Regions from separate parts of the Hyphobacterium sp. CCMP332 genome, predicted to be linked through region 2. Evidence: predicted binding sites of a transcription regulator. Region 2 holds the regulator's gene; the other holds the start of a gene.

Region 1 (14,717 bases), 630 kb from region 2:
CGGCAAGTATCCGCACATCACCGCTTCGGCCTTTGCCAAACTCGAAATCCGCACCGACAAAAACATGGCTCGCATGCGCCCAGCCGGTGAGCACCGTTTCTGCAAACTCGCGCGGCATCATGCGGGACATGGCCGTATTGAAGGGCAGGACGTGCAGGCGTTCAAATCCCAGTTCGCGGATGGCATCGGCCTGCTGCACATCGTCCATCAACCGAAAGGGCGGGGAGTCAGGTTGAAAAAAACGACGAGGATGCGGGTCAAAAACAGCAACCGCCGGTGCGAGACCCGCCTCTCTGGCCTTCTCCAGCGCGGCATCCAACACGACGCGATGGCCTTTGTGGACGCCATCAAAGTTACCCAGCGCCAGGGTGCAGGCAGGTAGCTCCGACTTTGGTGGGCCTTCGACAATCAGCATGAAACGTCGCTATTCCGCGGATTTTCGCTTGCGGGTGCGGACCATGACCGAGGCCCGCGCCGTCATGACTTCAGTGTCACCTACCTTGCAGGAACAGGAGAGTTCGATCATCCGCGATTTGAGGTCGATCGAGATCACTTCCGCACGCGACCGCACGGTATCGCCAATCCGCACCGGAGACCGGAAGCCCAGATCCATGCTGACGAAAATCGAGCCCGGACCAGGCAATTCATTGCCCAGAAGCGCCGACAGGTAGGACGCGATCAACGCGCCATGGGCAATACGTCCCCGATAGGGTGTGCGCCGGGCAAACTCTTCATCAAGATGCAGCGGGTTGTGATCGCCGGACACTTCGGCAAAGGCGCGCACGGTCGTATCGTCCACCAGCCGCGTGATCTCGGCTGATTGGCCAACGCGGAAGTCTTCTAGCGGAATGGGTGCCTTTTGCGTCATATCCGGGCTCCAGTGAGTTCACAGCCTATAGACGGCAACCGGGCGGCGCTGTCCAGACGGCTTACCAGATCAGCCGCGGCGCAAACCAGGTCGCGGTCACGTTGTAACGGGAAAGCTCGGTCTGAATCGCCGGCATATCAGATGGATCGAGTGCCCCGCCCAGAATTCCGTCGCCGATGAAAAGCGAGTCGATGGACATCCGCGCCGCGCCGGCAAGGTCGGTTTCCGGACCGTCGCCAATGGCCAGGACATTCGAACGGTCGCCGCGCCATCCCCGGTCCAGAAGCATGCGGTAAGCGAGCTCGTAGATCGGCTTGTGCGGCTTTCCGGCGATAACGCTCGTGCCGCCCAGCTCCCGATAGAGGCGCGCCAATGCCCCTGCACACCAGACAAGATCATCGCCAACCTGAACCACAATGTCGGGATTGGCGCAGATCATGGGTAATTGCCGGTCGGCCAGCTCTGTCAGCAATGCTTCATAATCATCCGGAGCCGAACCCAGTTCGCGAACCAGCCCGGTGCACACAATGGCATGCGCCTCGTCGACATCCGAAAATGTAATATCCAGACCTGAATAGAGCAAATCGTCGCCGCCCGGCGGACCAATCTTGAAAAATGGGCCCGGCGCATGGTCGTTCAGGGCTATTCGGGTCGCATCACCCGATGTCACAATACCGTCCCAGGCATCATCCGGCGCACCCATCCGGGCCAGCTGCCGCGCAACATCATGTGCCGGGCGCGGCGAGTTGGACACCAGTATGACCGGAACGCCGCTGGCGCGCGCCTGCTGCAGGGCCTCTATCGCATCGGGCAAAATGGCGTGACCATCGCGGATGACGCCCCAGACATCACAAAAGATGGCCGAATAGCGCCCGGCAATGTCCCGAAAGTGAAATGCAGCCTTCATATCGCCTTACCTAGCGGTCTGGCCTGCCGATACAAGCGGATATCAGGCAGAGCGGCGAATGGGCTGGGTGGTGGTTTCGTCAAGTATCTCGTCACGGACCGGGCGGGGCTCACCAAAGAGATGGCCCTGCGCAAAGCCGGTATCGATATCCAGGAGTTCGACGACGGTTTGCTCCTGCTCCACCTTGTCCGCGATAAGGTCCATACCGAACTTGGCAAACAGGCTGGGAATATCCTCGGGCTGGATGGCCCCGGCTGCGAGCCCGCCAATGGGCTCCTCATTCCGGATTGCTGTCACCAGACGCTGGCCTTCGACCTTGGCGAACCGGACACCCGCCCGCTGCATTTCGGAAAAATCACTGTTGAGGTCGGTCATCTGATCGACCGAGAACCGGAATCCGAAATCGGCCAGACGTCCCATATTTCGTGCCGCCCCCGGCGTGCGGGCTTCAAAGGCGGCCTGTGAAACTTCAAAGATCAATGAGCTCGCGAGGTCGGAATTGCGCCGCATGTAGTCGAGGAAATTCGGGAAGAAATCTTCATCCGCCAGAGACCGGAGGGAAACATTACAGAAAATGCCGATCCGGCGATCTGACTGGGTGAGCCGGCGCACGATCTGGACGCATCGGAAAAGCAAAAGATTGTCCACTTCCGCCATCAGGCCCGCATCTTCGGCAGCGCGAATGAAGGCCGCCGGCGTGATGATGTTACCCGCACGGTCTCTCAGTCTTGAAAAGCTTTCATAGAAATAGGTCTTGCGTTGCGGCAACGAGACTATGGGTTGGAGGTAGAGATCGACCCGGTTGGCGGCCAGCGCATCGCGGACGATGTCCATGTTTACCGGTGTCTGACCCGTGTTCGTGGGCTTCGCCGGTGCGATGGACGCGCCACCACCAGCCCCCATGCGACGCACCAGATCTTCCAGAACCCGCACTTCATTCGTCAGGGTTTCTTCGCGCTGATGCGCCTCGGCGCGCATGGTGTCCGCAATAGTATCAAGGCGCGATTGCGCTTCCGCCATCTCTTCGGCGAGATCAAGATTCGCTGCTTTCAGCGCGTCGATTTCGGCGATCATTTCCTTGCGCTCGATGGCCCGGGCGGCTGCGGAATGCGCCTGCCCGGCAATCAGGAAGACCCCGGCGCCCATCATCCAGGCAAAACTGGTCGACATCAGCCCGAGGCGTTCAAACGCCAGCGCCGACACCACGGCAATCATGGCGTAGGTCAGGACGATCAGAATGTCGCTGGCGCGAGGCATGGGCGATCCAAAGCAATCTAAAGCGAATCAGTTCGATTGGCTCCAGACTACGTTGGATCGCACCGTGTTGTCAGAACGTTAACGAATGCCCGACGGCGTTAGCTTGCGACGTGCGGACGAATGCGGATTTCGACACGGCGATTTTGCGCCCGACCCGACGGTGTGTCGTTGGACGCGATCGGAGATGTCTCGCCCAAACCTGCCACATAGAAGCGGTCACGCAGGACACGTTGCGAGATCAGATAGCCCGCCACCGACTGGGCCCGGCGTTCCGACAATTGCTGGTTATAATCCGCCGCACCGGTTGAATCGGCATGACCGATCACGTCGACATAGGTCGCCGGATAGGTGTTCAGCACGTCCGAGACATCGTTCAGCACCGTATAGAAACGCGGCTCGATATCGGCGGAATTGGTCGCGAAGGTGACATCGCCCGGCATGATCAACAAAAGATCATTGCCCTGACGGCGTACACCGACGCCGGAATCCCGCAATTGTTCGCGCATCGCGGCTTCCTGCCGGTCCATGTAGTTACCGACACCGGCCCCTGCCAGAGCGCCGATACCTGCGCCGATCAGCGCGTTGGTGCGGCCTTCTTCGGAATCATTCGTGTTCGTCAGATAACCCAGGGCAGCACCCAGGCCCGCCCCGATCAGCGCGCCGCGAGCCGTATTGTTTGGCCGGGTTTCGCCGGTGTAGGGGTCGGTCGTCGTGCAGCCGGCTGCAAAGGAGAGGGCAGCAACAGATACGACAAGGGTACGAAACAACATGGGTAAACTCCGTTTTGGTTTCAGAACGTCAGTATACGCCTATCATGGCAGAAATACGAGGGTCAGTTGAAAGATTCGCCGGTGAACCGAAGATGAATGATACGGCTCATCTGAAAGCAGACGAGTCGCCGCGCACCACTTGACGCCTCCTCTCCGCATGCTTATCTGCAGCCTCGTTAGCAGCCGGTGCATGTGAGTGCTAACCGGCTCTTCGCAACAACAATGAATACCAAACAGGGGTATGAACATGTCATTTCGTCCGCTGCACGATCGTGTGCTCGTGAAACGCGTGGAAGAAGAATCCAAAACCAAGGGCGGGATCATCATTCCGGATACCGCCAAGGAAAAGCCGCAAGAAGGTGAAGTTATTGCCATCGGCGGCGGCGCCATCAAGGACGATGGTTCAGTGCGCGCACTGGACGTCAAGGTCGGCGACCGCATCCTGTTCGGCAAATGGTCGGGCACCGAAGTCACCCTCGGCGGTGACGAGCTGATCATCATGAAAGAGTCGGACATCCTCGGCGTGATGGGCTAACGCCCCGCCGGTTTCCGCTCATTCAAACCCAATCAAGACAAAGAAAACGGAACTGAAAAATGGCTGCCAAAGAAGTCAAATTCGGCGTTGAAGCCCGCGAAAAGATGCTCAAGGGCGTCGATACGCTTGCCAATGCTGTGAAAGTCACACTCGGCCCGAAAGGCCGTAACGTCGTGATCGAGAAGTCCTTCGGCGCTCCGCGCACCACGAAGGACGGTGTCTCCGTCGCCAAGGAAATCGAGCTCTCCGACAAGTTCGAGAACATGGGCGCCCAGATGGTCCGTGAAGTGGCATCGAAGACCAACGATGCGGCTGGTGATGGCACCACGACCGCAACCGTTCTGGCTCAGGCCATCGTTCGCGAAGGCATGAAGTCGGTCGCGGCCGGCATGAACCCGATGGATCTGAAGCGCGGCATCGACCTCGCCACCTCCAAGGTCGTCGAGCATTCGAAGCAGCCAAGAAGATCAAACCTCCGACGAGGTCGCACAGGTCGGCACCATCTCGGCCAATGGCGAAGCCGAAATCGGCGTCAGATCATTGCCGACGCGATGCAAAGGTCGGCAATGAAGGCGTCATCACCGTCGAAGAAGCCAAGGCCTGGAAACCGAGACTGGACGTGGTCGAAGGCATGCAGTTCGACCGTGGCTACCTGAGCCCCTACTTCGTCACCAACTCCGACAAGATGGTCGCCGAACTCGAAGACTGCCTGTACATCCTGCTGCTTCGAGAAGAAGCTGTCGAGCCTGCAGCCGATGCTGCCGGTGCTCGAAGCAGGTGGTTCAGAGCCAGAAGCCGCTGCTGATCATCGCGAGGATGTCGAAGGCGAAGCCCTCGCGACCCTGGTCGTGAACAAGCTGCGCGGCGGCCTCAAGATCGCGGCCGTCAAGGCACCGGGCTTCGGCGATCGCCGCAAGGCCATGCTGGAAGACATCGCCATCCTGACCGGTGGCACGGTGATCTCCGAAGACATCGGCATCAAGCTGGAAAACGTCACGCTCGACATGCTCGGCACTGCCAAGCGCGTCACCATCACCAAGGACGACACCACGATCGTTGACGGCGCCGGCGACAAGGCCGACATCGAAGCCCGCGTGGGTCAGATCCGTCGTCAGATCGAGGATACCTCCTCGGATTACGACCGCGAAGCTGCAGGAACGTCTGGCGAAACTCGCCGGCGGTGTCGCAGTGATCAAGGTCGGCGGCGCAACCGAAATGGAAGTGAAAGAGCGCAAGGACCGCGTCGATGATGCGCTGAACGCAACGCGTGCGGCGGTCGAAGAAGGCATTGTGCCGGGCGGCGGTGTTGCCTTGCTGAAAGCCTCCAAGGCGCTGGATGGCCTGAAAGGTGACAACACCGATCAGACGCAAGGCATCGGCATCATTGCCCGCGCCGTGCAGGCTCCGATCCGTCAGATCGCGACCAATGCCGGTGTTGAAGGCTCGATCGTTGTCGGCAAGGTGCTGGAAAACGCGAGCCCGACATTCGGCTATAACGCTCAGACCGAAGAATATGGCGACATGCTGGCCTTTGGTGTGATCGACCCGGCCAAGGTTGTGCGTCATGCCCTGCAGGACGCTGCGTCAATCGCGGCTCTGATGATCACGACCGAAGCCGCTGTGGCTGAAAAGCCGAAAAAAGACTCCGGTGGCGCCTCTGATATGGGTGACATGGGCGGAATGGGCGGCATGGGTGGCATGGGCTTCTAGGCCACGCCAACCTCGCTTGAATGATCAAGGGCGGCTCAATCGGGCCGCCCTTTTTCTTTTCGTGCAGGAAATCGGCATGATGCAAGCCCGCCATATCCTGCTAAAGTGAGGCGATCAAAAAATAACGGGAGATCGTAGATGCGCCTGAATGCTTTTTTTGCCGCCATTCCTGCAGCCGTTTTGTTCGCCTGCAGTCCGGCGCCTGAAACCGGCACCGCGCCGGGAGAGTCGAATGGCACCTTTGCAGGCGCTCAGGAGGCATCATCCCGAACAATGCATGATGCAGCCACTTTCCACATGACAACGAGTTTCGGAATGGCCTCGAGCGCGGGTTTCCCGTTTTCGCCCGACGACAGCCGCATCCTGATCTCGTCCGACGAGACCGGCGTATTCAATGCCTATACCGTCGATCCCGAGACGGGCGAGCGCACCGCCCTCACCGACTCCGCCACCAACGCAATCTTTGCCGTCAGTTATTTCCCGGATGACGAGCGCATTCTGATCACCGCCGACAGTGGCGGCAATGAGATCAGCCATATTTTCGTGCGCGATGCGGATGGCGAAATATACGACATCACACCGGGCGAAGAGGTCCGTGCGCAATTCCTCGGCTGGTCGCCGGACGGCAGCGATATCTGGCTTATGACCAATGAGCGCGACCAGACAGCCATGGATATCCTCGCCTATGACACGGTGAGCTTTGAAAGCCAGATCGTTTTTCAGAACGACTCGGCGCTGGAAATCGGTGATGTCAGCCCGGACGGGCGCTGGCTGGCGCTGGTACGCAACCGCACCTCTGCCGACAGCGACATCCTGCTGCTCGATCTGGCCTCTGGCGAAACAGAACCCACGCTGATCACCGAACACGAGGGCAATATCGCCCACGGCGTCTATGCCTTCACGCCCGATAGCGCCGCCCTTGTCTATGCCACAAATGAGCACGGCGAATTCAACCAGGCCTGGACCTATGAGCTTGAGACAGGGACAACCGCCCCGCTGATCGAAGCGGACTGGGACGTGTCCTTCGTCACCTTCTCACCCTCGGGACAGTATCGCGTCTCGGGCATCAATGCCGACGCGCGCACCGAAGTGTCCATTGTCGACACAGGCACTGGGGAGACAATTGCCCTTCCCGACCTGCCCGCAGGCGATATCGGTTCAGTCCGCTTCTCGCGTGATGAACAGCAGATCGCATTCCTGATCGACAGCGCCACCTCGCCGTCCAATCTGCATATCGTCGACCTGGCCACTCAGGACCACGCCCAGCTGACCAGCGCGCTTAACCCCGCCATTTCGGAAGACGAGATGGTGGATGCACAAGTCGTCCGCTTCGAGAGCATTGACGGGCTGGAGATTCCCGGAATTCTCTACCGTCCACATGGCGCGAGCGCGGATGCGCCTGTCCCGGCGCTGGTGTGGGTCCACGGCGGACCGGGCGGGCAGAGCCGGATCGGCTATTCGGCGACGATCCAGCACCTCGTAAATCATGGCTATGCTGTCTATGCCGCGAACAATCGCGGCTCGTCCGGTTACGGGAAGACCTTCTTCCATATGGATGATCGCCGCCATGGCGAAGAGGATCTGCGCGACATAGTCGCCGCTGGCGACTGGCTGCGCGAGCAGGACTGGGTGCGCGATAATCAGGTCGGCGTGATCGGCGGCTCCTATGGCGGCTATATCACCGCGGCGGCGCTCACTTTCCACCCGGACGCCTTCGACGTCGGCATCAACATTTTCGGCGTGACAAACTGGGTCCGGACGCTGGAATCCATCCCGCCCTGGTGGGAAGCCTTCCGCGAGGCGCTCTATGACGAAATGGGCGATCCGGCCACGGACGCGGACCGCCACCGCGCCATCTCGCCGCTCTTCCACGCCCAGAACATCACCAAGCCGATGCTTGTCGTACAAGGGGCCAATGACCCGCGCGTCCTGCAGGTGGAAAGCGATGAACTGGTCGCTGCCGTTGAGGCCAATGGTGTGCCGGTCGAATATGTTCTCTTCCCGGATGAGGGCCACGGCTTTCGTCGCCGCGACAACCGCATCACCGCATCGGAAGCCTATCTCGCCTTCCTCAACGAATATCTGAGGAACGAGACTCCTTCCGGGGAATAGTCTGCGAGGCTAGGGCCTTGAATGATCAAGGGCGGCTCAATCGGGCCGCCCTTTTTCTTTGGTGCCTAGATGGATCGCGCCGCCAGAACATCCAGACGCGCCATCGACTCTTCAATCCGGGATTCGGTGAGCTCACCATTGGCGACCGCGGCCTCGATCCAGTCTGCAAAACGGATCGGCAATTCCGGATCCGGAGCCGCGGAGTTGGACATCATGATCATGTCATTGCCGGCCTGGATCGACCGGATCACGGCTTCGCGTTGATCATAATTTTCGTGGATCGCTCCCATATCGAGATCATCCGTCACCAGTGCGCCCCGAAAGCCCATTTGACCACGCAGCAAATCGGTCAGGATCGGACGGGAAAACGTCACGGGGTCGCCAGCCGGGTCAAGGCCGATATGGGTAAGATGCCCGCCCATGATCAGATGCGCCTGTCCGGCATTAATCAACCGGCGGAACGGATCGAGCTCGGCTTCGCTCCAGCTTTCGGTAATATCGACAAAACCATGATGGCTGTCGCCCGATGACCGGCCATGCCCGGGAAAATGTTTGATGGAGCAGGCCGCCCCGACACTTTCGAAGGCCTCAATGAAGGCTCCGGCATATTCGGCAATCCGTTCGCCGTCTGCCCCATAGCCGCGCCCCCATCGGCCAATCACGCCATTCTCGTCATCCTGAACATCCGCGACGGGCGCAAGATTCAGATTGAATCCGGCATCGCGGAACTCGATGGCGGCGGCACGATAGATGTCGCGCGCCTCCTCGACGGTTTGCTCTTCGGAAATGACATAGGCGCGTGGAATGGGGGAATAGCCAAGATCACCGGAGAGGCGCTGCACCGCGCCACCTTCCTGATCCACCGCCATCCAGGCATCCGGCGCAATGGAACGGAAATGGGCCGTCATGCCTTCCACACCGTCTCGCGATCGCACATTGTGGCGCAGGAACAGGACACCACCGATACGGCCCGATTCAAGATGACCGGCGATCGCGGCGGCACCATCTGTTTCCATATTGTCGCCGATAAAGCCCATCAACAGCATGCGGGCCGCTTTCTGGCGAAGGGTGAACCCCTGCCTCGCAATTGCTGGGGCTGACAGGGCCGCGACGCCGCTGGCGGCTGCGCCTTGCAAGAATGTCCGTCTGCGCATCTCAATCTCCGCCTGAACCGGTCTCATGTCATTATTGCCAACATGAGCGGCTGTGCAAACTCTGCGCCGCTTCATGAACTGTTGCTGACCAATTCGTCACACCATCGCCAAGCCGCCGTAATGTGGAATGGATCAGCTTGATCCGGCCTTCATGAAAGGCCCCTTCCAGCGGCGGTGCATGCTTTCCCAAATCCCCATGCATCGCCGCAACACTTTCAACCACATGACGAAATATTCAGCGAACCGCACACCTCTGGTAATCAGCGGGGTGAGACGGTGAGCGCTCCTAACTGGAGGGACATATGAAAAAGCTTCTCAGCCTTTCCGTCGCCGGGTCAGCGTTGATCGCCGCCGGTTGCACGACCGCCGCCATGGCCAGCGACCAGAATCAATACCGTGAAAATGTTCATGTCGTCGTCGAACGCGATGCTGCTGACGGTCAGACCATCGTCATCCGCGGCGTAAACATTGAAGTTGTCGATGGCGACGTCTTCATCAATGGCGATGCCGTCCGGACATCTGCAGACGGCCGAATCGTCATTTCCGGTGACAATGTTCACGTCATCAACGGGCGTGACGGTACGTTTGAATTCACATTCGACGACAGCGACATGGAGCTTCGAATGGCCGAAGTCCATGCGCAGATGGAAAATCTGGACAACATGCATATCGTCGTTGACGAATTGCACAGCGAGGAAATGGAACGTGCGCTCGCCCGTGTCGAGGAAGAACTGGTACGCAATCAGGGTCGACGCATGGTCGTAATCAACGGCGAACGCCGCGAAATGACGGACGAGGAACGCGAGGAAGTCCGGCGCGAACTGACACGCGCGCGCGAAGACATCGCCGAATCCATGCGTGAAGTCCGGATCGAACTTCGCGAATCCGGAGGCGAACGCGCCGAAGCCTTGCGCGCCATGCGGATCGAGCTGGAGCAGGCCGAGCGTGAACTGGCCGAGGCCGGTCGCGAAGCGCGGCGTGCCCATATCATCGCCCGGCACAATCAGGACATAAACGACGATACGATCCGCGTTCTCCGGGAAAGCGGCGGCCGCGAACTGAGATTTGTCAGTGAAGACGGCGACGAACGGATCTGGGTCGATGGCGAAGAGCTGGAAGGCGAGGCCCGAACCGAATGGCTAAATCGTCTGCAAGTGGAAGAGCTGGCAGGCGGTGAAGGATCATCCAGCCGCAGCATTGTGATCGAAATCGACGAAGACGACGAATAGACGTTTTTTATCGGCCTGTCCGAACGGGGAAAATTCGGGCAGGTCGTGACATTGGAAAGGGCTTCAATTGAGGGCGCACAGCGCTTTAACCTCGAGGGAGTTCCACTATGCGTTTCAAGAAAGTCCTGGCCCTGTTGGCCGCCACACTCTTTGCGGCCACGGCTACCGCTTGTGCCAGCATTCCGGCTGACGATGAGACATCATCGTCTTCATCATCGCGCGAGCAACGTGAAGTACCGCACGGCTATTATTGAATGTGAGCCGGTTTCGGACAAAAAAAGCGGGCCGGCAAATGCCGGCCCGTAATTATTTGGTCGATTGAGGCGTCTCCTCCCCGAAACGCCGAAGGACTGAACGATCAGGTCCTGTCCTGTTTGTTACCTTGGCGTCACAATCAGGGGACGTCAAGCACCTGAATCCCCCATTAGCGGCGATACGACTCGATTTTCCGGAGAAGCGCGGATGTCGACGCATCGTGCAGACCGGACTCTCCCGCCGACAATTCCTTTTCCAGCGCACTTGCGAGCTTCTTGCCGAGCTCCACGCCGAACTGATCAAAAGCATTTATGCCGAACAACACGCTCTGCACAAAAGTCTGATGTTCATAAAAGGCCAGCAGAGCACCTAGCGTTTCGGCATTCAGTTCCGGCCCCAGAATGAAGCTCGACCCCCGCCCGCCCGGCATTACCATATGCGGTGCCAGTTTTTGCGCCTCGCCTTGCGACAGACCCTTTGTGGTGAGCTCGGCCATGGCTGCGTCCTGATTGCGCCCGGTCAGCAATGCCTCGGCTTGCGCGACAGCATTGGCCGCAAGCGATGTTCGGTGCCGGGCTTCACCGCCGGTCGCAAACGCAATGATATCAACCGGGATGGCGTCCTTGCCCTGATGAAGCATCTGGAAGAAGGCGTGCTGGCTGTCTGGCCCCTCGCCGCCAAAAACCGCCGGCCCCGCGGGTCCGTCCAGCGGCGCTCCATCGACCGTGACCGACTTGCCCAGCGATTCCATGGATAATTGCTGCAACCATCCGGGAAGAAGCCGGAGCTTGATAGCATAGGGCACAACCGCCCAAGACTGGCATTCGCGGATTGTGCGGTGCCACCAGCTGATCAGCGCCGATATGGCCGGGGCATTCGCGGCCGTGCGTGCTTGTATAAAATGTTCGTCCATGCGCTGCGCACCGCCGAGCAATCGCTCGAACTCCCGGCGGCCGATCGCCGCCATGACCGACAGCGACACACACGACCACAACGAATACCGCCCGCCGACCCAGTCCCACATCTCGAATATACGCTCATCAGAAAAGCCCAGCGCCCGCGCCGCGTCCGGTTGCGATGTTGCGGCCACAAGATGGCGGCCAATCCCGCCTTCCAGGCCGGCTTCCAGCCATTGGATGGCCGATTGCATGTTCAGGGTCGTTTCCGGTGTTCCAAACGATTTCGACACGACGAAGACGAGGGTTGTTGCGGGATCAAGCCCGGCCGTGGCCCGTTCGAACGCGTCCGGATCCACGCTCGACAGAAATCGCGTTTCGACAGGCGCATTGGGATTGGACAGCGCGTCATGAATCAGGCGCGGTCCGAGATCCGAGCCGCCAATGCCGATGTGCAGTATATGCGTGAACGCCTCATCGCTGGATGAGGTGAAAGCACCGGAGCGAATGTCCTCCGCAAACGCCAGCGCGCGGTCCAGCTCGGCTCTGGCTTGCGACTTGCGCGCCTCATCCTTGCCGCCGCCGCGAAGCGCCATGTGCTGGGCGGCACGGCCTTCGGTCTGATTCGCCACTTCGCCGCGCGCCAGCGCCTGAATGGCAGCGTCCAGTTCCACGGCATTTGCCAGTGCCAATAGCGCCGCCATTGCTTCGCCGGAGACGTCATGCTTGGCAAAGTCGAAGGTCAGACCGGCCGCCGACAGCACAAATTGTTCAAGCCGGCGGTCCTCCTCCCGCAGAAAATCGCGCCCATCGCGGCCGGAATCGCGGTCAGCCTGCGTGCGGATCGCTTCAACGGCTTGTTCACGGGTCATCGCCATGATCATTCACTCCACATCCGGCACGGATTGGCCGCAGAAGAGAGTCCAATGCCCCTCCTTTCAGCCCTGTTAATCGCACTGAGCAGCTATCAGTCCGCACCCGGTGCCGAGTTTGCAGCGCTCGCGTCGGAACTGCAAACCGAAGCGCAGGCACGACTCGCAACGGCTCAATCCTATCCTGCGCAAAGCGCGCCTGAAGTTTCAGCGGATGATGCCCTCTACAGCGGTCTGAACGCCTTCTCGACGCAAGCGATGCGGTTGTCTCTTGAGATGGAAAGGCGCAACGGACCCGAAGATCTGCGCTGCATCTATCGCGGCATGGCGCAAGACGCGCTGGCCCATCAGCAGGCTCTGGCCGCCGCAGAAATCCGCGCCGACAGAATTCAGGTTTTCATCGACCTCGAAGATCTGTTGCAACACGCCGCCGAAATCGGCCCCATCGCCGATCAGGACGAGATCGAACCCTTTACCGGCGTCGATCCCGGCTGTTCGCGCGGACCGCTCCGCTAATCGCCATTCAAGGTATCCAGGATCAGGCCGGTGCTGATAATCGGCGGCAGGATAACCGGTTCCGAACTGCCTGGCGCATAATAGACATAAAGCGGAATCCCCGCAGCGCCATAGCCCCGTATCGCCGCCGCAATCCGGTCATCACGATTGGTCCAGTCCGCGATCAGGACTGTCACCTCGTTCGCCTCGAAGGCCTCGACCACTTGTCGGGAATTCAGCGTCATTTGTTTGTTGAACTGACAGCTGACGCACCAGGCGGCCGTAAAGTCGATGAAAACCGGCCGGCCTTCGGCCACGAGCATGTCGACGCGTTCCTGCGACCATGGCTCCCCGGTATACTCGACAGCCATTGTGCTGCGCGACACGCCAAAAAGCGCCCCAACCAGCATGAGGACACCTGCTGCGGCGGCAATGCGCGCGGTGACATTGGAAAATTTCAATGTCCACACAAGGAATCCCAGAGCGAGGAATCCGATCAGCAACATCAACACGCCTTGCGGCCCGCCCTGCATGGATAGAACCCACACCAGCCAGATCGCCGCGCCGAACATCGGAAAAGCCAGGAATTGTTTGAAGCGAACCATCCACGGTCCGGGTTTGGGCAGCCACTTGAGAAGCGATGGATAGAAAGACAAAATCAGATACGGCAGAGCAAGCCCGAGACCGAGCATCAGCGAGACCAGAACCAGCACGAAACCCGGTTGCGAAAAGGCAAGCCCCAACGCGCCGGCCGCAAAGGGACCGATACACGGCGCCGCCACGACGACCGCCAGCAATCCGGTCATGAACGCCCCGGCATCGCCGCCTGCATTCGCCCAGCGTCCGCCAACGCCTTGCAGGCTGGTACCCACCTCGAACAGGCCGACGAGATTAAGGCCGATACCGAACATCACGAGAGACAGAATGCCGACCGCCAGCGGGTTTTGCAGCTGGAAGCCCCACCCGATCGGATCACCGATCGCCTTGAACGTCAGCAAGACCGCCGCCAGTGCCAGAAACGTGACGAGCACACCCGCCAGAAACAACAGACCATGCCGCCGCAATTCACCCGGCGCGGAATGAGCCCGCTCAACAAAACCCAGCGCCTTGATCGAGAGCACCGGAAAAACGCACGGCATCAGATTGAGGATAAGACCACCAATAAGCGAGAAAATCAGCGTCACCGCCAGGCCGCTGAGCGTCACCGGCAATACCGAACCGGCGAACGCATCTTGCGGCACATCAATGACCTTGACCCCCGATTCCGGAGTGATCACAATCGCCCGGTTGATCCATTCGCCGCCATCCTGAACCTCGTAGGTCAAAACGCCCTGCGGTGCCCGGGTCAGGCCCGAACGCGCTTCAGGCGCAGGGTCCAGTTTCAATGCGATGCCGTCGTCAGAGATATACTCGACCTGTTCAGCAGCGTGATTGATTACCATGTCGGAGTAGGGGTAGAACGCCGCATTGCGAACGGTGCGCCCGTCTTCGGGCTGCTCGATGGTCAGGATGAGGGAACTGGCCGAACGCGCAATACCGGCAGACAGATCACTTTCTGATGGCACGCGATCCAGCCCTGACTGGATCAGCGCCGCTCCGGTGTTATCCGGCGAGGCCGCATCGCTGACCGTCAGAAACAGGTCGAGATCAGCCGATT
Region 2 (14,717 bases):
AGGTGAAGACCCCGCCCAGTGTCTCGATACCCAGAGACAGCGGCGTGACGTCCAGCAAGAGCACGTCTTTCACATCGCCTTGGAGCACGCCGGCCTGAATGGCGGCGCCCATCGCAACAACCTCATCCGGGTTCACACCCTTGTGCGGTTCACGGCCGAAGAAGCCTTTCACCGCCTCCTGGACTTTCGGCATGCGGGTCATGCCGCCAACCAGCACCACGTCCTCGATGTCGGACGCCGACATGCCGGCATCTTTCAATGCCTTCTTGCAGGGCTCGATCGTGCGCTTGACCAGATCCTCGACCAGCGATTCCAGCTTGGCGCGGGACAGCTTCATGGTCAGGTGTTTCGGGCCCGAGGCATCGGCCGTAATGAAGGGCAAATTCACTTCATAGGACGTGGCAGACGACAATTCCTTCTTGGCCTTTTCGGCCTCTTCTTTCAGCCGTTGAAGCGCCAGCTTGTCCTTGCGCAGGTCGATGGCGTTTTCTTTTTTGAACTCGTCAGCAAGATAATCGACGATGCGGAGGTCAAAATCCTCACCGCCCAGGAAGGTGTCACCATTGGTGGCCTTCACCTCGAAGACGCCATCGCCAATTTCGAGGATAGAGACGTCGAACGTGCCGCCACCGAGATCATAGACAGCAATCGTGCGGTTATCACCCTTGTCGAGGCCATAGGCGAGCGCTGCCGCGGTCGGTTCGTTGATGATGCGCAATACCTCAAGGCCCGCAATCTTGCCGGCGTCCTTGGTGGCCTGACGCTGTGAATCATTGAAGTAGGCGGGAACCGTGATGACGGCCTGCTCGACCTTCTCGCCGAGATAGGATTCAGCCGTTTCTTTCATCTTTTGCAAAATGAAAGCGGAAATTTCAGACGGGGAGTATTTCTTGTCGCGACCCTGAACCCAGGCATCGTTATTATCGGAGGCTATGATCTTGTAGGGCACCATTCCGGCATCCTTCTTGACCATCGGGTCCGACATATCACGGCCGATCAGACGCTTGATGGCAAAGAAGGTCTGTTCCGGGTTGGTGACGGCCTGACGTTTGGCCGGCTGGCCGATCAGGCGTTCACCGTCTTCCGTAAACGCCACAACGGACGGGGTGGTCCGGGCGCCTTCGGAGTTTTCGATGACCTTGGCGCTGCCGCCATCCATGACTGCGACACAGGAGTTTGTGGTCCCGAGGTCAATGCCGATTACCTTACTCATGACGTTTTCGTCTCCGTTTTCTTTTTGGGCGAGGCTCTCCCAGATTTCCAACCGGCCCGAAGCGCCGGCCGGCTGGATGAAACCCCCCAAGGTTCCAGGCCCTGCCGCCTGTCTGTCATTAATCCAATTGCCGGACACCCGGCTCGATGCCGGAGATAGGGAGGCCCGGCATAACCCGCAAGGGTGTGGGGCGAATCAATTCAGGTGTTTGCAGTGCTCATGACTGGCCGCAGAAAGGACTTCGTCTATCCTTACCTGTATGAGTTTGCCAGACGGATTTCGATACCTGCCCGGATATTTTGACCGGCAACAACAGGCTGCGCTGGTCGAGGCTGTCCTGGAGGCGGTGAAAACCGTGCCCTTCTATCGGCCGTGCATGCCGCGGACCGGCCAGCCCATGAGCGTCACGATGACGAATTTCGGGCCATTGGGCTGGGTGACGGACAAGGACAGGGGCTATCGCTATGAACCGGCTCACCCCGGGACCGGCGCGCCCTGGCCTGACCCGCCTGAGCTGCTGACGGACCTGTGGGACTCGGTGGCCGGTTACCCTGCGCCCTTTGAAGCCTGCCTGGTGAATTACTATCGCGATACCTCTCGCATGGGCCTGCATATCGACCGGGACGAGGAGGCGACGAATGCCGCCGTTGTATCCGTCTCTCTGGGCGACAAGGCGCGCTTTCGTCTGGGCGGGCCAGCCCGAAAAGGCAAAACGCATTCCCTGATCCTGTCATCGGGCGACGTCGTCGTGCTCGGCGGTGAGGCGCGGCGCTGTTATCACGGGGTGGACCGCATCTATCCGGGAACCTCGACACTGGTACCCGATGGCGGACGGCTGAATCTGACGATGCGGCGGGTGACTAATCCTTGACCGCCGCGTCATCGCCTGCCGTGACGACAGGGCCTTCAAGGGTTTGAAAGTCTGATGTTCCCGGACAGCCTGTGCCGATCAAACGCAAGCCCGGTTCGAACGTGATGGCCGCGACAGGCTCGACGACATAGGCCGATATATCCAGGGGAACGCCCGGAACGGCGGCGAGCGCGTTTCTTGCGCGTGCCAAACGATCTGCCGGGGTCTGACGGGTCATAAACCGGCCGTTTCCGGTCAAGCCCGTACCACCGGACAAAACGCCGACTTCGCCTTCGCGGAGATCAAAAACGACCGTGCCGCGCGAAAAACATGTCGTCGTCATCGTCTGCCCGAGCGTGTATATGACGCCGGCAATAGCGTAGGTGCCGGGCTCCATTCTGTTCAGATAAATACGGCCCGCCGTGGGATCATCCAGTTCGATACGGTTTCTGTAACCGGCCGTTACGGGATCGGGCAAGCGGTCAAACGTCCCGGTCTCCAGATCAGCCGACACCAGGATCAGCGTGCCGCTTTCCCGAACAACAGAACTGTCAAATGCCAGCAAGGCTTCGCCCGATCCCGGGTCAAATGCAAAATCCTCTGGCAGCGTGGAAGCACATGCTGACAACAAAGCCGCCGCGCCAATCAACAATATCCGCCTCATTACCCTGTCCCCCTTGCAAGCCTGCAATCTATTCGCGTGACAAAAGCTGTCGAGTGACATGCCCACATCAAGCCTGCTCCGGCAGGCTGCGATCCTGGCGTAATTCCTCCGGTGGAATGAAGTTCAGATTGTCCATGGACCTGGACCGCCCATTGGCCTGTACCAGCCGGACATGCATGGGTTTGAGCTGCCGCGGTTCGCTGACGCCGCAGGAATGGGCGATGATTTCGACATGTTCGCGCAGCGTATTGGCGTAGAGGGCGACCTTCTCGGCCTTGTCCTGAGGTACGAGTCCGCGCTGCAGGGATTTCTTGTGGGTCGTGACGCCGGTCGGGCAGGTATTCATGTGGCATTTCATCGCCTGGATACAGCCGAGCGAGAACATGAAGCCGCGGCCGCACTGGACAAAGTCTGCCCCCGCGGCCAGGGCCCAGGCCACGGAGGACGGGATCAGGAGTTTTCCCGAGGCGATGATGCGGATGCGCTCCTTCAGACCATGATGACGCAGAATGCCGGCCACCATGGGCAGGCTTTCCCGTATCGTCAGGCCGACATTGTCCATCAGCGCCATGGGGGCTGCGCCCGTGCCGCCATCACCGGAATCGATGGTGAAAAAATCGGGCGCGCTTTCAATGCCGCGTGTCTTGATCTCCTCGCACAGCGCGTCCAGCCAGCCATAGGCGCCGACAACGAATTTGATGCCCACCGGCTTGCCGGACACCTCGCGGATATGGGCGATAAAATCCAGTAATTGCGCATTATCGCCAACTTCCGGATGCCGGTTGGGCGAGTGGGACGCAATCCCGGCCGGAATGCCGCGAATGTCGGCAATTTCCTGTGTCACCTTCTCTGCCGGCAGGATACCGCCCTTGCCCGGCTTTGCACCTTGCGACAGCTTCAGTTCGAACATTCTGACCTGTTCGAGGCTGGCGACGGCTTTCAGTTTTTCATCCGAAAGGCCGCCCTCGACATTGCGCACGCCGTATTTCGCCGTGCCGATCTGGAAGACGATATCGCAGCCGCCTTCCAGATGCGCATCGGAGAGCCCGCCTTCACCGGTATTGAGCCAGATTCCGGCCTTGGCCGCACCGCGCGACAGGGCGCGCACCGCAGGCCGCGACAGCGCTCCATAGCTCATGCCTGAAATGTTGAAGAAAGAGGGGGCGTCATAAGGCTGGCGCGCAAACGGGCCGATCTGCAGGCTTCTGGTGTGGGCAACATCATCCTCCAGATCCGGATAGGGACTATTGACAAAGATAGCGGTCCCCACAGGTGTCAGCGGCTTGGTCGAACCGAAGGCGATGGTTCCGCCCTCGCCCTTCGCGGAGCGATACACCCATTCGCGCTCGGCGCGGTTGAAGGGTAATTCCTCCCGGTCCATGGCAAAGAAATACTGACGGAAAAACTCGCCCAGCCGGGTGAACAGATTCCGGAACCGGCCCACAACCGGATAATTCCGGCGGATGGCATCACGCGTCTGGCTGATATCAATGATGAAGAGAATGGCCACGACAAGCGCCGCCGCCCCCAGCAGGAGGATGAAGACTTGCGTGAGGATGCTCATGGCATCCATGGCCCAGTTCGGTAACATGCAGGCTCCTGCCTTTGCTTTGATCAGAGCATGGCAAAATCACGCCGGTCTGGCGACACACATTGTTGTCACGGATCGTGATTTAAGCCCCGGAAGGCCGCGCTATTCTTGCCGGGTTTCCGGTCCCTCCACCAGCGCGTCTGAAATGGCGCGCGCCCGGTCGAGCCGCAATTCCGGGGTCTGGTCTTGTGCGCCCAGCGCCAGCTGTCCGGCCTTCCACTGCATGGACATGGCAATGCGGGCGCGGCCGGACGGATGGTCGAAGAAGATAAATTCTTCCCAGCGGCCCGGATCGATCTTGCGATAGGAGGCCAGACGCAGCGCGGCGGTCGCAAACCCATCAGGTTCGCGCGCAGCATTGAGGCCGAATATATCGGCTTCGGCTTCATTGGTCCGGATCACGGTATTGAAGACCGGGGTCGCGATGAAGAAATAGACTGACAGACAGGCCGCGAGCAAAGGCAGGCCGGCAATATCGGAGATACCGGAAACGCCCCAGCTCTTGCCGAACCGGCCATTCACGAAGGCAAAGAGCCGGTCAGTAAAGGCAAAGCCGATGGCCAGAACAACCGCAAAGATGATGAACATTTCCCAGAGATGGTTGAGCGCATAATGGCCCATTTCATGTCCCATGACGGCCAGGACCTCATCGGGATCGGTATTGTCGATCAGCGTATCCGACAGGGCGATGCGGGTGGTGCCGAACAGGCCATTCACATTGGCGGTGATGCGATTGGACTGACGTGACACATCAAAGACATAGACATTATCGGCGGGAATGCCGTTGGCGTCGGCGAGCGCGAGAATGTCATCACGCAGCTCGCCCTCTTCCATCGGCTGATATTCATTGAAGAGCGGATCAATATAGACAGGCGAGATGAAGATCGCGACGGCCAGAAGGATCACCGATACGCCAGCGCCCCAGATCCACCAGGCGCGCCTGGCAAGGCCCAGCACAAGATAGAATATCGTCAGGAAGATGGCTGCCATGATGACGCCGGTCACGAGACCGATGGCCTGCTCGTTCAGCCAGCCGCCGAGCGACATGGTCGACAGGCCGTAGGCGTGCTCGCGGAAATAGCCCTGCCACAGCGTCAGCGGAAATAGAATGAGCGTGGTGACGATGGTGTAGATGGCTGCATAGAGGGCGACGGTCAGGGATTTCGATCTGACGAGCCCCTGAACCCGGTCGCGAAGGCCTTTTGAAAAGCCGGTCTGCAAAAGCAATCCCGCCATGGCGAGCCCGGCGATCAGATTGACCGGAATCAGCCAGTAGCCGCCTTCGAAATAGGCATCCGAGCGCGCCCGCGCAGCGGCATCCATGGTGGCGATATAGGCGTCCGTCGCCGTAGCGGCATCAAAGTTGACCGGCGTACTGACGGCAGCAATCAGAAATTCCATGAACGCCTCCCCTGTTCAGATGAACAGAGGAAAGCAATTTTGCGCCGGAATCAACAAGCGGCCGGTATCAGGCCTTTACGTCGACGCCGGAGCCGGGTTCGGGCCCGTCGTTCCGGGCCTTACCGGCTCCGCCGCCATCATCTGCGGCGGGCTGGCCGGCCGATACCGCTACCATGGCGGCGCGCAAGGTGCGCTCGCCGATGACATAGCCGGGCGCAAAGCTGGCCGCGATGGTGCCGGCCTTATGTTCTGAAGGAATCTGGGTGGTGGCCTGATGGTGGTTGGGGTCAAAGGCATCGCCCGGTGCGGGCTCGACGCGCTTTACGCCATGGCGCTCCAGCGTTGACAGCAGGGTTTTCTCGGTCAGCGCAACGCCATCGACCAGCGTTTTGGCCGGGCCTTCCAGCGATTCCGACTGGGCGACCTGAAGGGCGCGAGAGAGATTGTCGGCGACGTTCAGAACGTCACCCGCAAAGCCTGAAATGGCATATTGCCGCGCATCCTTTACGTCCTTTTCCGCGCGGCGGCGCGCATTCTGGACTTCAGCAGCAGTGCGCAGAAGCCGGTCGCGCGTCTCTTCCAGCTCGGCCTGAAGCGCCCGAATGGCATCTTCCGGGGAGGGCTCGGCCTGTTCCGCCTCGGCCTCTGCGGCTTCGGCCTCGGCCATGGCAGTGGCTTCGGCGGCCTCGATTTCCTCGATCCGGTCTTCGATGGGTTGATCGTCTTTATTCTCTGGCATGTTGTCCTCTTGACCCGTCTAGTTGCGGGATTTTTCCAGCAAGCGCCCGACCACGCGGGCAGTATAATCGACCATGGGGATGACCCGTGCGTAATTCAGACGTGTCGGTCCGATGACGCCGAGCGCCCCGATAATGCGCCGTTCGCTATCCATATAGGGAGCGACAATGACACTTGAACCGGATAGCGAAAAAAGCGGGTTTTCCGCGCCGATGAAAAGGCGCACGCCTTCCGCGTCCCTGGTCTTGTCCAGAAGGGCAATCAGGCCCTCCTTGCGCTCGATCTCGTCAAACAGCATGCGAATGCGTTCCAGATCTTCAGCAGCGGCCACATTGTCCAGCAATTGCGCCTGTCCGCGGATGATGAGGGCGCGCTCCTCTCCCCCTGACCAGCTGGCCAGCCCCTGTTCTACCAGCGCGCTGGCGGCCGAATCCAGAGAGGCCCTGCGCTCTTTGATCTCGCCGCGGATTTCCTCCGTCGCCTGTTTCAGCGAGCGGCCCTTTAGCCGCGTGGAGAGGTAATTTCCCGCCTCGACCATGGCCGATGCCGGAAGTCCGGGCGGGGCGACCATGATGCGGTTTTCAACCGAGCCGTCCTCCGACACGAGAATGGCGAGCGTTTCGTGCGCACTGACCGGTACAAATTCGACATGACGCAGTCTGGTTTCACGAGACGGCGACGTGACCAGCCCGGCGCCACCGGCCAGACCGGCCAGCATGGACGAGGCCTCCGACAGGACATCGGATACCTTGGCGGCCGTCGGCGCGACGCGGGATTCTATCGCCTGCCGGTCCTCTGCCGAGGGCTCGCCAACCTGCAAAAGGCCATCCACGAACAGCCGCAGCCCGGCATGTGTCGGCAGGCGCCCGGCGCTCTGATGCGGCGCGGTCAGCAGGCCGATGGCGGCCAGATCCGACATCGTGTTGCGAATCGAGGCTGGTGACAGATCCAGACCTTCGCGCCTCGACAAGGTGCGCGAGCCGACCGGATCGCCTGTTGCCAGATAGGAATCGACGATTTCGCGGAAAATCTGCCGCGAGCGTTCATCCAGATCCGCCAGGCTGGGCATATTCTGTCTGTCGAAGGTCATTGAGCCCTTCAGTTAGGACATGCGGCTTTGGCGTTCAATCCGGCAAAGCGGTGATCGCCGGTTTACGTCTGTTGGCGCCATGGCTAGACGGGGCGAAAGCCCTGTCGGAGAATTGACCTATGAGACCTTATGGACGCGCCCTGGATGCCTTGCGGGATGTGACGATCGAAACCGGTGTTTCACCCTATGCAGAAGGCTCCTGCCTGATCAGATGTGGAAATACACATGTGCTCTGCACCGCCAGCGTGGAAGAAAATGTACCGCCATGGATGCGTAATTCGGGCAAGGGCTGGGTGACGGCCGAATACGGCATGCTGCCACGTGCCACTCATACGCGCGGACGCCGGGAAGCCGCAGCCGGCAAACAGTCGGGCCGCACGCAGGAAATCCAGCGCCTGATAGGACGTTCCCTGCGGGCTGTTACAGATATGAGGGCTCTGGGAGAGCGGCAGGTGACGCTGGATTGTGACGTCATTCAGGCCGATGGCGGAACCCGCACGGCTGCCATTACAGGTGCCTGGGTGGCCCTCAAGCTGGCGATGGGCTGGCTTGTGGAAGAGGGTGTTCTCAAAACCGATCCGGTGTTTGACCAGCTGGCCGCGATTTCCTGCGGCATGGTGGACGGTACGGCGCGGCTTGATCTGGAATACGAGGAAGACAGCCAGGCGTCGACGGACGCCAATTTCGTTCTGACCGCATCAGGCGGGATTGTTGAAATTCAGGCGACCGCCGAAGACCGGCCGCTGCCGCAGGAAAATTTCAACGCACTTTTTGATCTCGCACGGAAAGGCATCGCCGAGCTAGGCGAAATCCAGAATTCCGTATTATAAAGGAAAAAGAGAAGCAGCGGGAGCGCGCTGGGGGGCTGAAAAAGGCCCGATCGGCGCTCTTGGGAAGGGGCGTATGCCAATCAGGCCCGCTCCCGCTGCTTCTTCACCGTCCGGTGGAAAATCCGCCGGGGGTTTACTTGAAACGGATCAGGCGTCGGTGCCGTCTCCGTCTCCATCTTCATCGAAGCTCAGAAGGTCGCCAGGTTGGCAATCCAGTTCCTGGCACAACGCTTCCAGCGTCGAAAATCTGACTGCCTTGGCTTTGCCTGTCTTGAGAATGGACAGGTTTGCCATTGTGATGCCGACCCGATCGCACAGCTCTGTCAGAGACATGCGGCGCTCAAGGAGCATCCTGTCGAGGGTGACGCGAATGGGCATGTTCCCGCGCCTCCCTAAATCGTCAGTTTCTGTTCCTGGCGCATCCGGGCTCCTTCACGAAGAACCTCCGACAACACCAGAAGCGCGGCCACCGCAAACCATGGCCCGAGATTGAGATCGAAATGCGTGAGCTCCACGCCTCCGATCCGGAAATTAAAGACGGCCAGCGAAATTGCGACCAGACCCTGAGCGGCATAGCGAACGATCTGGTAAACGCCGACCGCGATGGCTATGACCCGCAAATGTCCAGCATTTTCAGGAACAAACGGGTCCCCGGAAATGAGGGTTCTGACGATCAGCCTCAGGCGATGCACAATCACCAGAAGCGTGACAATCTCTCCCACAACAAGCGGGAGCATGATGACCCGGTCTATCGCCCCCGTAAGAGAGGCTGCGACCCCGCTCGGCAACCACCCAAAAAGCTGGGCACCGAACAATATTGTGGCAAGGAGTACGGTTACCGCGCTGACGATGAGCACCGCCCACAAAAGATACCAGATGATATCCAGAAGCCATTTCAGGCCTCCGATCATCGGACTCGCTTTTGTTGCCTCCATTTACTCCTGCCCCCTATTGGGTCCCCGGCGGCGCGTAACGCTACCGCCGGGACCATTTTACGCTCATGCCATCGCCGGGGCGAGAGCGGCAACAACGCCGGCACCGACCGCGATGATAAGAAACGCATTAATCGCAACCGCAAGAAAGGTGCGTGCTGCATTGTTTTCGGACCTGACCATTTTTATGTTCTCCAGTTAAGTGTTTCAATCGACCAAGATGTTTTGTTTTGTCTGCCGAACGATCATTTCGCCGTCCGTGGATTTATCGATAAACATAAAATTCCGGGGCTGCAAGCAAAAATATCGTTTTTCGATATTAATTTTCCGAAAGGCGATAAAAAATGAGGGTGAACCGGGCTATGAAAGCAGCAAATTCCTGGGTGTTGGCGTCACATAACCAAGGAAAAATCAGAGAGATAGGCGAGTTGCTGAGGCCTTTTGGTGTCAATTTGCAGTCGGCTGCTGATTTTTCACTCTCCGAACCCGATGAAACCGAGTCGACATTCGCCGGTAATGCCCTGCTGAAAGCGCGGGCGGCCAGTCAGGCAACCGGCCTACCTGCGCTCGCCGATGATTCCGGCCTTTGTGTAACGGCACTGAACGGTCAGCCCGGCATTCACTCCGCACGCTGGGCAGGCGAGCCTCGCGATTTCGCACGGGCGATGCGCCGGATCGAGGACGAGCTGGAGGCCTGTGGCGATGGCGACCGCAGCGCCGCCTTTGTTTGTGTGCTGGCACTTGTTGTGCCGGGAGAGTCTGACCGGATTTATGAGGGCCGGGTTGTTGGCGAGATGATCTGGCCGCCGCGCGGAGAGGGTGGGTTTGGATATGACCCGGTCTTTCAGCCAGAGGGAGAGACGCGCGTGTTTGCGGAAATGACGTCGCGTGAGAAAGCGGCGATGAGCCATCGCGCCCGCGCTATGACGGCCTTGATCGCGGCCGAGTTCGGTCATGTCTGATACCGCTCTGGGCCTTTATATACACTGGCCGTTCTGTGCCCGGATCTGCCCGTATTGCGATTTCAATGTGTATCGTGCGCGGGGAAATGACGGCGCGCTGTTTGAGGCCCTTGTGGCGGATCTGGATTATTGGGCCGCGCAATGGCCGGGTCGAACGCTTGCCTCGATTCACTTTGGCGGCGGAACGCCGTCCCTGATGACGGGGCGGCAAATCGGGCAGCTCATTGACCGCGCGCAAACCGGATTTGGCTTTGATCCGGGTATCGAGATCGGACTGGAAGCGAATCCGAATGACGCAGGCCGATTGGCTGATTTTGCCGCGGCCGGGATAAACCGCCTTTCTCTGGGCGTGCAGAGTTTTCATGATGACGCCTTGCGCGCGCTGGGCCGTGATCATGATGGCGCCAGCAGTCAAGCGGCGCTGGACGCGGCCCTGTCCGCTTTTGGCAATGTGTCCATTGACCTCATTTATGCCCGCGAGGGTCAGACAGAAAATGACTGGGCGGCGGAGTTGTCGTCAGTGCTGGCCACAGGCCTCGCACATCTCTCGCTCTATCAATTGACCATCGAGCCGGGCACCGCCTTTGCCAAACGGGCAGAGCGGGGCGAGTTGACGCCTCCCGGAGACGCGCTCGGGGAAAGATTGTATCGCCTGACCCAGGAATTGTGCCGGGAGGCGGGACTTCCCGCCTATGAAATTTCCAATCACGCCAGACCGGGTGCTGAATCGCGCCATAACCGCCTTTATTGGCAGGGGGCGGACTGGATCGGCATCGGCCCCGGTGGCCATGGCCGGATTGGATCGGCCGCAACGGGCGGGCGGCTCTCGACCGAGACCGCGCTGCGGCCTGCCGACTATATCCGCCGGGTTGCCGAGACCGGTACGGGGTCGAAAGCCGAGACCTTGTCTGCACTGGATGAAGCAAGGGAACGCATTCTGATGGGATTGCGGATTGAAAGCGGGCTTGATCTTGAACAGTTGAAACACACCACCGGCCAAACCGTGGAGGCTGAAGAATTGCGCCGATATACCGATCAGGGCTGGTTGACGATGTCCGGGACGCGCCTTTGCCTTACCGATGAGGGCCGCCTTCTGGCGGACGGCATTGCGGCTGCGCTTTGCCCCTAGAATACGGCTGGAGCAAATTCGCGCGGTGCCGGCTCGATGACGCGGAAGCCATCGCGGCGCACCTCATAAATGGCCAGTCCGCGTTCGATTCGGCCATCCGCGCGGAAACGGAACAGACCGTCCGCTCCGTAAAAACCTTCCGGGTCTTCCAGCGCTTCGCGGCTGACCCCGCCTTCATTGGCAAAGAAAACCGATAGCAAGACCCCGTCATAGGCGTGGCTGGCAATGCGGGACGGTTCCTCCCCAAAGGCGGATTCGTATTGGGTGACAAAGGCGTCGTGGGCCTCTGCATCCGGTCCGGCAAACCAGCCGCCATGGAGGACGGGCTCACGGCGTGTCTCCTCACTATTCCACAGGCCGGTACCGATGAAGCGGACAATCAACGGGTCAATTTCATGGTAGGGCAGAAGCGGCCCCAGTGTGCGCAACCGCGTGCCGCCTTCCGGCAACATCACGGCCTGAAATGGCGCATTGGGTGACGGGACCCATTCGCTGGAGTTGAACATCATGGCGTCTTCGGCCTCGAGGCTTGTGAAGCCGAGCTGGGCCAGACGCCGCGCGGCGGATGTCATGGCCTCGACGCCGCCGACATAGGTTTCCTCGGCCACCAGCGCACCGCCATTCAGCTGCGCGTTTTCGGCAAGGGCATTGCGGACGGCGCTACCATAGGCTCCGCCCGGTCCGATAAAGGCAAAACGGTCAACGCCGAGAAGCGCCACATATTCGGTAATGCGCGCAACTTCCTGATCGGGCGGGAGGCTGAGGAGGTAGACGCCGTTTCCGGCAATGCTGGTATCGGTCGAGAAAGCGAGGACCGGGACATCATAGCGCTGCGCGACCTGTCCGGCTGCGACGGCGGCCGCTCCGAAAAGCGGGCCGAGAATAATATCAGCACCATCATCAATCGCCGCCTGTGCAGCCTGACGCGCGCCCTCCGCGGTTCCGCCCGTATCCTTCGGCATCAGGACCAGCGTATCCGCGCCATGCTCGAACAGGGCCAGCTCGGCCGCGCGCAGCAGATTGGACGCCTCACCGCGGGCGGCGGCATTGTGGTGACTGAACGGCAGCAGTAGCGCCGCCCGGGTCAGGTCGCGGCCTTCAAGGTGGCGCGGGACAATACCGTCCTGCCGCACAATTTCCGGCTCGACCACTTCGGGTGTTGTCACCTCCGGCTCGATCACTTCCGGTGGCGGAGGCGGCGGAGGAGGTGGTGGCGGGGGTGTACTGGCACATGCGGCCAATGTGGCCATTGTCAGCGTAACAACAATCGGTCTTGGTAGTTTGCGCAAGCCGCGCAAAGATGCTGCGAGAATCATGACAGAGCCGCCTTCACATATTCCCGGCAAAACTAGCCGCCGCGCTCCCGCACCGCAACCGCCCGAGCCGGGTCTGAACATTGTTTCCACGCCGATCGGCAATTTGCGCGACATTACACTTCGCGCTCTGGATGCCCTGGCAGGAGCTGACCGGATACTGGCCGAAGATACGCGTGTGGCCCGAAAGCTGATGGACGCCTATGGCATTAGCGGAAAAGTCTTACCTTATCATGACCATAACGGGGCCAAAGTGCGCCCGGAGATTCTCGAAGCGCTGGAAGCCGGTGAGCGCGTTGTCCTGATCTCGGATGCGGGAACACCGCTGATTTCCGATCCGGGGTATAAACTGGTCCGCGAGGCGGTTGAGGCGGGCCATCCGGTCAGGGCCTTGCCGGGCGCCTCCGCGCTTCTGACCGGCCTTGCGGCGGCCGGCTTGCCCAGTGACGCCTTCTTTTTCGCCGGCTTTCTGCCGCCGCGATCCGGGACGCGGCAGAATCGCCTGAAAGAGCTGGCCGCCATCCCGGGAACGCTGGTTTTTTATGAATCCGGTCCGCGGCTGGCGGCGAGTCTGGCAGATATTTCAAGCGTTCTGGGCGAGCGAGAGGCCGTAGTAGCGCGCGAGCTGACGAAGAAATTCGAGGAATTTCGCCGCGGGTCTGTTGCGGACCTTGCCGCTTTCTATGCCGAAAACGGTCCTCCGCGCGGCGAAATCACGCTGCTGATCGGTCCGGGTGATGGCGGCGGTCGCGTCTCAATAGATATTGATGCGGAATTGCGGGCGCTAATTCCCGGTCTCGGGGTCAAGGGGGCAGCGGCAAAAATTGCGGACGCAACAGGTCTCAACAAGCGGGACCTTTACGCGCGGGCCCTGTTGCTCAAGGACGCCAAAGGGTGACGGAATCGCGCCGCCAGGCCGAGGCGCGCGGTCGCCGTGCCGAGCGGTGGGCGGCTCTCTGGCTTGTTCTGAAAGGCTATCGCATTGTCTCCCTGCGGGAGAAAACCTCATCGGGTGAGCTGGACATTGTCGCCCGCAAGGGCCGAATTCTGGCAATCGTCGAAGTCAAGGGACGCAATTCGCTGGCGGATGGCATCAACGCTCTGACCTGGCATCAGCAACAGCGCATTATCCGCGGCACGTCGAGTTTTATCGGCCGCAGCCGGCAATATGCCGGGCTGGACATCCGCTATGATCTGATCGTGATCCGGCCGTGGCGTCTGCCCTTTCATTCCCGTCAGGCGTTCTGGCCGGAAGGGCGTGGCTCACAAAACTTTAACTGAACAGAATCATTTGCGCAGATAGACTTCCAGCCGGGCTGTCATTTCTGGAGTGTTGCCGCATGAAATTCCGCCTTATTCCCCTGATTTTCGCACTGACCCTTTCGGCCTGTGCGGCGATCCAGCCTGAGAGGTCGATCGGCCGCGGCATTGATGACACGAATGCATCACTTTCGATCAAGGCCGCCATGACCCGCGCCGAGGGCTATGCGCTTGATGGTGTGGATGTGGAGGTCACGGACGGGATCGCGCTTCTCACCGGCACCGCGCCCCGCGAAGAAGACCGGCGTCAGGCCGAATGTCTTGCCTGGTCGGCTCTGGCTGTACGGGCCGTCGAGAATGAAGTGACGGTCGCGAGCGCCTCGACGCTGCGTGATGGGGCGCGTGACAGCTGGATCACCCAGCAAGTGCGCAGCCGCCTTTTGCGGGACCGTTCGGTACGCAGCGTGAATTACAATGTGGAAGCTGAAAATGGCCGCGTCTTTCTTCTGGGTGTGGCGCGCACGCGCGGCGAACTGGAGCGGGCCGCGCAACATGCCTCGCTCGTGGATGGTGTGACGGAAGTGGTCACCTTCGTCCGGGTTGTGGGCGAGGAAGCGACGCCGGTCGCCCGAGGCGCGCGTCAGGCTGCCGCTTGCAGCGGAGAAGCGATTCCGGCAAATGAGTCCCTGCCGTCGCTGGAGCCACCGCAGGATGTGCGGTCAACGACCTTTACGCCCATTGACT

The links. The regulator HrcA, encoded in region 2, represses chaperone genes, less so after heat shock. The targets are predictions, from matches to a motif close to GTTAGCANTCNNNNNNNNNGANTGCTAAC.
Region 1: a site for HrcA is predicted at 3,978-4,006, ahead of HXX25_RS08415 (co-chaperone GroES). Genes of this name have one in related genera too.

Annotation. Positions count from the first base shown of each region.
Region 1 is NZ_CP058669.1:1,634,428-1,649,144, forward strand. Features, by position in the region: gene HXX25_RS08390 (bifunctional riboflavin kinase/FAD synthetase) at 1-415, opposite strand, end outside; gene HXX25_RS08395 (MaoC family dehydratase) at 425-868, opposite strand; gene HXX25_RS08400 (TIGR01459 family HAD-type hydrolase) at 930-1,775, opposite strand; gene HXX25_RS08405 (EAL domain-containing protein) at 1,818-3,032, opposite strand; gene HXX25_RS08410 (OmpA family protein) at 3,131-3,802, opposite strand; gene HXX25_RS08415 (co-chaperone GroES) at 4,050-4,337, shown strand; partial or broken gene groL (chaperonin GroEL) at 4,397-6,047, shown strand; gene HXX25_RS08425 (S9 family peptidase) at 6,186-8,159, shown strand; gene HXX25_RS08430 (glycoside hydrolase family 3 protein) at 8,225-9,313, opposite strand; gene HXX25_RS08435 (hypothetical protein) at 9,616-10,542, shown strand; gene HXX25_RS08440 (hypothetical protein) at 10,650-10,796, shown strand; gene pgi (glucose-6-phosphate isomerase) at 10,967-12,571, opposite strand; gene HXX25_RS08450 (hypothetical protein) at 12,620-13,081, shown strand; gene HXX25_RS08455 (protein-disulfide reductase DsbD) at 13,078-14,717, opposite strand, start outside.
Region 2 is NZ_CP058669.1:2,260,289-2,275,005, reverse strand. Features, by position in the region: gene dnaK (molecular chaperone DnaK) at 1-1,213, opposite strand, end outside; gene HXX25_RS11420 (alpha-ketoglutarate-dependent dioxygenase AlkB) at 1,473-2,084, shown strand; gene HXX25_RS11415 (hypothetical protein) at 2,074-2,727, opposite strand; gene HXX25_RS11410 (FMN-binding glutamate synthase family protein) at 2,795-4,318, opposite strand; gene HXX25_RS11405 (M48 family metallopeptidase) at 4,421-5,719, opposite strand; gene grpE (nucleotide exchange factor GrpE) at 5,787-6,458, opposite strand; gene hrcA (heat-inducible transcriptional repressor HrcA) at 6,477-7,547, opposite strand; gene rph (ribonuclease PH) at 7,667-8,377, shown strand; gene HXX25_RS11385 (helix-turn-helix transcriptional regulator) at 8,525-8,755, opposite strand; gene HXX25_RS13900 (DUF2975 domain-containing protein) at 8,770-9,114, opposite strand; gene rdgB (RdgB/HAM1 family non-canonical purine NTP pyrophosphatase) at 9,654-10,271, shown strand; gene hemW (radical SAM family heme chaperone HemW) at 10,264-11,400, shown strand; gene HXX25_RS11365 (penicillin-binding protein activator) at 11,397-12,716, opposite strand; gene rsmI (16S rRNA (cytidine(1402)-2'-O)-methyltransferase) at 12,715-13,611, shown strand; gene HXX25_RS11355 (YraN family protein) at 13,608-13,994, shown strand; gene HXX25_RS11350 (BON domain-containing protein) at 14,054-14,717, shown strand, end outside.